2 regions of the Acidovorax sp. 1608163 genome follow, and region 1 is predicted to be linked to the other one. Evidence: predicted binding sites of a transcription regulator. Region 1 holds the regulator's gene; the other holds the start of a gene.
The links. Region 1 encodes FliA, which starts transcription of late flagellar genes. Its sites were predicted from a motif close to CTAAAGTTTNNNNNNNNNNNGCCGNTA; they were not measured.
Positions count from the first base shown of each region.

Region 1 (4,032 bases):
TTGTCCACGAAGTTCGAGCGCTCGCGGTCCAGGTCCACCGAGTTGTTGTCCAGCGCGGGCTGGGTCTGCACGGCATAGCCCAGCTTGCTGGGGCCTGAGAGTGTGGATGCCGAGCCCGAACCTGTGGTGGTGGCTTGAAAATGCCGGGGGTCTGACGTGGCGGTGCTCACGGCGGGGCCTGTGCCACCAGTGGCCAGGTTCTTCACGACGCTGCTGGCACCCGATTCAGTGGCTTCGCGCAGGGTTTTGGCAAAGTCGAAATCCCGCGACACGTAGCCGGGGGTGTCTGCGTTGGCAATGTTGCTGGCGATGATGCGCTGGCGCTCGGCGCGCAGTATCAGCGCGTTGCCTTGAAATCCCAGCTGGTTGGTCATCTTGTCAAGCATGGTTGCCTCACATCCTGTATCGCTTGCCGCCACGGCCCGGTGCGGGTTTTGGCGTGGTTCGATTATGGAAATGGCGGTTTTTTTCTAAAGCCCGAAGAACGCGGAAATGGCTGGGCAGTTTCGGGCTTTGCCTTGGGGCTTGGCGGCCTATAGTGAATGCGTTGGAATGGCCCGCAGGCCTGGGTGCTGTACCCAGAGCCCTGCTGCGCTGGCGGTGCTCCCTGGCAACCGTGCGCGGGCCCTTCAGGCGGACGGCGTGGCGCTGTCCGTCCCACCGCGCCGCGGTTTGTCGGCGCTTTTACCGGAGAGCGCACCATGCCTTCCCTTTCATCCCTGCGCAGCGTTGGCCTAGCCCTCATGGCACTTTGGGGGGTATTGGCCGTGGGCGCCGCCCAGGCCCAGGCGGTGGCTGACCCCGCCGCCGAGCTGGGCAACCTGACCCAGCACTGGCTGGACGACGCCTTGGCCCGCAACCAGGCGGCAGGCGCCACGCTGCGCATGGAGGTGAGCGTGGGCGCGCTGGACAGCCGCTTGAACCTGGCCCCCTGTGCCCGGGTGGAGCCGTATTTGCCTGCAGGCTCGCGCCTGTGGGGGCGCACCCGGCTGGGGCTGCGGTGCGTCGAGGGGCGTTCGCCCTGGAATGTGTTCTTGCCCGTCACCATCAAGGCTTGGGGCCCCGCCTGGGTGCTGACCGGCAACGTGGCGCCCGGCGCCGTGCTGACTGCCAACGACGCCACGCAAGCCGAGGTGGACTGGGCGGCCGACCCCGCCCCGGTGGTGGCCAACCCTGAGGCCTGGGTGGGCCAGACTGCCTCGCGCCAGTTGATGGCCGGGCAGGCCTTGCGCCAATCCATGGTCAAGGCGCCCAGCATTTTCCGCGCAGGTGCACAGGTGCGTGTTTCTGCCCAGGGGCCGGGTTATGCTGTGGTCTCTGCAGGGCAAGCGTTGTCCGCAGGCACCGTCGGGCAGACTGTGCGCGTCAGAATGGACAATGGTCGCGTAGTGAGCGGCATTGTGGCTGAAGATGGAACAGTGACCATCACTCTTTGAGGATTTGCCCGCACAAATAGCTAAAGTCCGCCCAAAACGGGTCGAAAACATTGCTACTGAGCCCCACATCACACGGGGTGGTGGAGAGAGCGATGAAGATAGGTCAAAAACCGGAACTCCCGGGCGCATTGGCGCAGACGGGGCTTGCCAAGCAAGCCAAAAGTCCAGCCCCTGCTGCGGAAGGGGTGGCAAAAGGCGCTGCTGCTGCGCAAGCCGCCGGTGTGCCTGTCACTGTGTCCAGCTCGGCCCGCGCCCTGGAGCAGCCTGGTCGCACCACCAGCGATTTTGACGCCAAGCGCGTGAGCGAAGTGCGTGCTGCCATCAATAACGGCACTTTTTCGGTGGATGCGGATGCGATTGCGGACAAATTGCTGTCCAATGCGCAAGAAATCTTTTCTCGCGCCCGCGGATAAACGCCTGATCCCAGGCTTTGTCTAGCGCACCACCACCATGTCGTTAGAAGAAGCCCTCACCACGGTAGAGCAACACATCGAAAAGGTGTCTGCCGCCTTGCTGGCACTGGACGCTCCCTCGCTGGAGATTGCCAGTACCGCGCTGCGCGATGCAGCAGCACGCTTTACCTGGGTGCTGGAGCAAGCGCAGCACCAGCAAGTTTCTGAACTTCCCCCCCAATTCCAGCAGCGCCTTGCAGCCGTTGGCCAACACTTGGCCATCCAGCGAGACAACCTGGCCCGTGTGGCGGTGTTGACCGACCGCCAAGTGGCCGTGGTGGTGCCGCAGGCCGATGGAGCCCAGACCGCCACCTATGCCAACCCGCAAGCCGCAGGCGCGAAGGCGGGCGGCGTAGCGCGCATCTATCGCTCGGTGGGTTGAGCGGACGGCCTCCACTTCCCGTGCGCAATCTGGCGCAGGGTTGAATCTCTTGGGTTTGGAATTGCTATAAAAAGAATAGCTGCTGGCGCTTTATTTACAAGCGGTAGCAGCTATTTTGTTTAAGTGTGGCTGGGTCAGTGGCTGCGCATCTTGGCGCGCAGGCGGGCGATGGACTGGCTGTGCAGCTGGCACACGCGCGATTCGGTCACGCCCAGCACGGCGGCAATCTCTTTGAGATTCATGTCGTGCTCGTAGTACATGCCCATGATGTGCTGCTCGCGTTCGGGCAGGCTTTTGATGGCGTTGACCAGCGATGTGCGCAACCGCTGGTCGCGCAGCAACTCCACCGGGTCGGCCGCAGCGTCGGCCACGTGGCGGTCCAGAAAACCGTCATCGTCCTCGCCGTGGGTCATGTCTTCCAGGTACACCAGCTGCGTGCCGCGCACCTTGCCCAGCAGGCTTTGGTAGTCGGCCAGGCTCAACTCCATCTCATCGGCAATTTCAGACTCCAGCGGGCTGCGCCCCAGCTTTTGTTCCAGCCGGTGCACGGCGTGCTCAATGTCTTTTTGGCTCTTGCGGGAGCTGCGCGACATCCAGTCGCCCTCGCGCAATTCGTCAAGCATGGCGCCACGGATGCGCTGGGTGGCAAAGGTCTCAAACTGAACGCCCTGGGCCATTTCGTAGCGCGACAGGGCATCCGCCAAGCCCATCATGCCGACCTGGATCAGGTCGTCCAGTTCCACGTTGGGAGGCAGCTTGGCAATCATGTGGTGCGCAATCCTCCTCACCAGCGGAACATGCTGGCGGATCATCGCATCACGATCGAGCTGGCCTTTGGCGGTGTACATCAGATCAGTGGCTCCAGACGGTGGACGTTGGCTCAGGCGTGCCCGACAAACCCGTCACGTGGCTGGATGGTAGCGCAGTCAGCGGTCCACTGATGGTGCCCGCGTTTTCCAGCAGTTGCAAGGCCAAGCGTTGAACGTCATGAGGGTTATTGGCCGAGACGGTGGTCGTGCGCACGCGCCCGCCCAGGTGGCGTTCGGCGCAGTCTTGCAAGGTGCGTAACGCGCCCAGCGTGCGGCGACGTTCGCTGGCGCCATCGCCTTGCAGCACCGAGGCCACAGTGCAGGGCAGGCCGGAGTGCGTGGCAATCTGCTTGAGGCTTTTATAGCAGGACAAAACACCGGCGGAGCCGCCCTCCATCACCGCCAGCGGGATGGTGCTGGTGTGCGTAAGCAAGGGGCCCAACAGCCCTGCCGGGGCGTGCAGCACCAGCAGCCCGTAGGCGCGGAAGTACGGCAGCAGCCCTTGCAGCGGGGGGGCGCCTTCGGTGTAGGCCTGTCGCTGCAACTGGTGCAGGCCCCGCGCCGCTGGGATCACGGCCACCGAGGTGACCGAGGCGCTGGCGCTGGTGCCCAGGCCGTCGTTCCAGGGGGCTTGCTGCAGCACATGGCTCAGGCCTGGGGTGTCGTCGGTTTCCAGTGCGGTACCGTCCAGCACCATCACGGGGTAGCCCAGGCGCTGCAGGTTGGCGCAAATCTGCCAAAGCATCTCCAGCCCGCTGGAGGCGCGCTCCTGGCTGGCCACCGCCAGCACGCGCAACTGGGCTTGCGGCGTGAAGCTGCTCAGGCCTGCCGCCTGGTGAAAGCCGGTATCAAGCATCCACAAGTCCTTTCTCTGTCAGGGCCTCGGGTGCGTTCGAGAAGTAGTAGTTCAGGTCTGACGCCTTGGGGTCAAACGCCGACTTCACGGGCGCGCG
Region 1 covers NZ_CP033069.1:610,930-614,961, forward strand. Annotated here, with positions in the region: gene flgB (flagellar basal body rod protein FlgB) at 1-386, opposite strand, end outside; gene flgA (flagellar basal body P-ring formation chaperone FlgA) at 702-1,436, shown strand; gene flgM (flagellar biosynthesis anti-sigma factor FlgM) at 1,529-1,849, shown strand; gene EAG14_RS02745 (hypothetical protein) at 1,887-2,270, shown strand; gene EAG14_RS02750 (RNA polymerase sigma factor FliA) at 2,405-3,118, opposite strand; gene EAG14_RS02755 (hypothetical protein) at 3,123-3,935, opposite strand; gene flhF (flagellar biosynthesis protein FlhF) at 3,928-4,032, opposite strand, start outside.

Region 2 (4,032 bases), 900 kb from region 1:
GGTGGATTTTTTGGGCACCTGGTTTGCCCGCAACACCCTCCTCCGCCCCCAGAGGCAGATACACCACCGTCAGGGTGATGGCGTGGGGTGCCCTGCCACATGCAGCGTGTGAAACGGCATGTGGTGCATCAGCTCGCGCAGCAGCAACAAGGCGGCGAAAAACGATGCTCGCTCGGGCAGGCCTTCGCTGGCGGCAGGCCGACCCTGGGCAACGTAGGTGAGGCGCTGGAACAACCGCTCCATGGCGTCCAGTGCCAGCACCTGGTCGGCGGCGGCGGGCACACCAGCAAGCCCAGCCAGTTCGGCCAAAGCCTCGTCGGCACTCCACCACGCCACAGGCCCACCAACCGTCTGGGCCGCATCGGCCCAAGGCTGGTACTGCTGGTGCGCAAGGTACACCTCGTCTTCCACATGGGCGATGGCTGTCTCCAGATCCAGCGGCGAAGGAATGGCAGCACGAAAAAAGCGCTGCGCCGTGGCCTCCATCCCCAAGGGCAACACCAACAGGTGCGCTGGGCGTGCCTCAGCAGGGCTCCACAAGCACACCTGCGCGGTGTGTGCCCCCAGGTGCAGCAGCGCGAGGGGCTGTGCGGGCGCGGTGGGCGTGCCCTCCATCCTCATGCGCTCGATGAGCTTCGCAGCCCACGGCGGCAAATCGGCCACCACGCTGGGGGCCAGCGTTGCGCTGGGGCTTTGAAGCGGTTCGTGAGAGTGTGTGGGCATGGCGTGTCGGGGTGTATCCAAGAACCTGCGCAATGCACTTTACGGCGGTGTCTGGGCGTGAGTTTGCGCGCTGGTGCCCAGTGGCTGCGCCTCTGACGGAGGCAGGCCGTGGCGAATGCGCTCGTGCATCTCGACGGTAAGTGCCTCAATGCGTTCCGTCAGCTGCTTGGTCAGCTCGGTCAGGCGGGTGTTTTGCTCTAGCAGCTCCAGCATCTGGGTGGCGTTTTGCGCAGCGATCAACTGGCGCTGTTCGTTGGCCACGGCCAGGGCCTCGCGGTGCTGGGCATCGGCCTCGGCGTGCATTTTGTCGCGGGCGGCCTGCCGGGTTTGGGCCAGCAAGATCAAGGGCGCAGCATAGGCCGCCTGCAGGCTGAAAGCCAGGTTCAACAAAATGAAGGGGTACACATCAAAGTGCAGCCACCCCGCAGAGTTGACGATGATCCACACGGCCACCACCACGGTCTGCGCGCCCAGGAACAACGGGGTTCCAAAAAATCGGGCAAAAGCCTCGGCCCGCAGGGCAAACTGGTCGGCCCCAAACGTAGGGGCCAGATGCGCATGCTGCGAGTGGTAACGCCGGTGCTCGGCCCCGGCCGCTGCGATGGCCCGCGCACCCGTTTGCGTGGCTGTGGCGGGGGCGCTGTCTGGCCCCTGGCCAGGCTTACCTGACGGGCCTGCGGGATGGTTCATGCCGATACCTTTCGCACCATGGAGTGATCACCCACGCATGGCCGTGGCTGGCAATGCGCGTTGGGCAGGGTTTGAGAACCTGTTCAAAGAACGTCTGGGCCTAGTGTCCTGCATAGCCCTCGCGAGGCGGTGGTAGTGCGGATCGGGATGGGTCGCAAGGCGCTTTTTGGCAGCCAATAGCCGGGCTATTGGCAAGAAAAGCAACGCAGCGAACCGCCCGAAGCAGCACTGCCACAGACCGCAGGGAGTCATGCAGGGCATCCCTATGGCTTGAGCGTGTGGTCCAGATCGGGTTTGCGCCAAGGGTCCACATGCGTCATGAGGTTGAGCACCCGGTGGCGCTGCATGACGCGCTGGCGCGCCAGCACGGCAATGTCGTGCCCGGCCTCCACGGTGATGCGGGCGTCTACCTCCAGGTGGGCGTCCACCACCACCATGTCGCCCATTTTGCGCGTGCGCACATCGTGCACGCCTGCCACGCCGGGGGTGTCCAGCAGGGTCTGGCGAATGGCCTGCACCTCTTGCTCGTCCACCGCGCGGTCCATCAGGTCGTGCATGGCGTCCCAGCCAAACTCCCAGCCCATCTTGCCCACCATGAAGCCCACGATCAAGGCCGCAATCGGGTCGAGGATGGGGTAGCCCGCCAGGTTGCCCGCAATGCCCACGCCCACCACGAGCGATGAGGCAGCATCCGACCGCGCATGCCACGCGTTGGCCACCAGCATGCTGGACTTGACCCGTTTGGCCACGGCCAGCATGTAGCGAAACAGCAGCTCCTTGCCCAGCAAGGCACCGCCCGCCACCCACAGGGCCACGGCGTGCACCTGGGGCACGGTGTCGGGGTTCTCCAGCTTCAGCACGGCCGACCACACCATGCCCACACCCACGGCCAGCAGCAGCAAGCCCAGCACCAACGAGGCTGCGGTCTCAAACCGCTGGTGACCATAGGGGTGGTCTTCGTCGGCGTCTTTTTGCGAGTGGTGGTTGGCAAACAGCACCACAAAATCAGCCACCAGATCGGACAACGAGTGGATGCCGTCGGCAATCAAGCCCTGCGATTTGGACAGCACGCCCACCACGATCTGCACGGTACTGAGCACCAGGTTGACCACCACGCTGACCCAGGTGCTGCGCGAGGCGGCAGCGGCGCGCTCTTGGGGCGTGTGCTGGGTGTCTTCGCTGTCGTCAAGTTCGTTGAAGTTCATGGGCGGTGATTCAAATTCCGTGAAGCACCACAGGCTACACGCCCAGTCTTAAGAATGCATTGAGGCCCGTTCAGTTTTGCGCAAATATGCCGATAACCCAGGCATGCAAGTCTCTAGCGCCTCCTCCACCAGCAGCGCATCGGGCGCCCAGTCCTCCAGCGAAATCGCCAAGCTGCAAAAGCAACTGCGCCAGTTGACCGACGAACTCAAAGGCGTGGCCACCTCTGACCTGGACGCCAAGGCCAAAAAGCAAAAGGTAGAGGCCCTGCAAGCGCAGATCCAGATGGTGCAGGCGCAAATTGCAGCCATTCAGCGCCAGAACCAGCAAGAGCAGATTGAAAAGCAAAAGCAGGCCGAGCTTGCCAAGGCACAAAAAGCCGCTGAAACCCAGGCCAAGCAAAACAACAGCGCCACGCCCGGCCGCCAACGCACACCCGGCCTGGGCGACAACGTAGACACCTTCGCCTGACCGCCGCCCGACCGCTTGCCGCGAACTACGTTTTCGAAGCGACCATCGTGGCTGCAGCCACGAGCTTTTGCGTGTAGGGGTGTTCCGGTTGGTTCAGCACGGCATCGACCGTCCCGCACTCCACGATGGCGCCGTCTTTCATCACCAGCACGTCGTGCGCCATGGCGCGGATCACCTCCACATCGTGCGTGATGAGCAGGTAGCTCAAGCCCTTTTCACGCTGCAGGCGCTGCAGCAAGGCCAGCACCTGCTGCTGGATGGTCACATCGAGCGCGCTGGTGGGCTCATCGAGCACCAGCACCTGGGGCTGCACGATGAGGGCTCGGGCCACCGCCAGCCGCTGGCGCTGGCCGCCTGAAAATTCGTGCGGGTAGCGCGCCAGCAAGCCGGGGAATTGCGCCTCGGTCAGGCCCACCTCGGCCAGGGCTGTTTCCACGCGGCGGCGGCGCTCGGCCACCTCCATCGCAGGCTCGTGCACCCATAGGCCCTCGCCCACGATTTCTTCCACCGTCATGCGTGGCGAGAGCGACGAAAACGGGTCTTGAAACACCACTTGCACCCGCCGGCGCAAGGCCTGGTTGGCCGGGGTGTTGCGCGTGGCGGGCTGCTGCCACGCCTGGCCGTTGACCTGCAAATCGCCCCCCGACGGCAGCAGCCCCAAAATGGCCTGCGCCAGGGTGGACTTGCCCGAGCCTGATTCGCCCACCACCCCCAGTGTTTGCCCAGGCAGCAGTTGCAAATCAGCCCCCTGCACAGCCACAAACTCGCCCTTTTTGAACCAGCCCCGCACGCCGGGCAGGGGCGTGGGGTAGGTCACGCGCAGCTGGCGCGCCTGCACCACGGGCGGCGTGCCTGCGGGCGGGTCCGCCTCGACCACATCGCGCCGTGGCTGGCTGGCCAGCAGGCGGCGGGTGTAGGCATGCTGCGGGTTGGCAAACACCTCGG
Region 2 covers NZ_CP033069.1:1,513,232-1,517,263, reverse strand. Annotated here, with positions in the region: gene EAG14_RS06790 (LysR family transcriptional regulator) at 1-112, shown strand, start outside; gene EAG14_RS06785 (hypothetical protein) at 70-723, opposite strand; gene EAG14_RS06780 (DUF1003 domain-containing protein) at 763-1,413, opposite strand; gene EAG14_RS06775 (cation diffusion facilitator family transporter) at 1,677-2,618, opposite strand; gene EAG14_RS06770 (FlxA-like family protein) at 2,722-3,087, shown strand; partial or broken gene EAG14_RS06765 (ABC transporter ATP-binding protein) at 3,113-4,032, opposite strand, start outside.
Region 2: the regulator FliA is predicted to act here: its motif matches at 2,687-2,713, upstream of EAG14_RS06770 (FlxA-like family protein).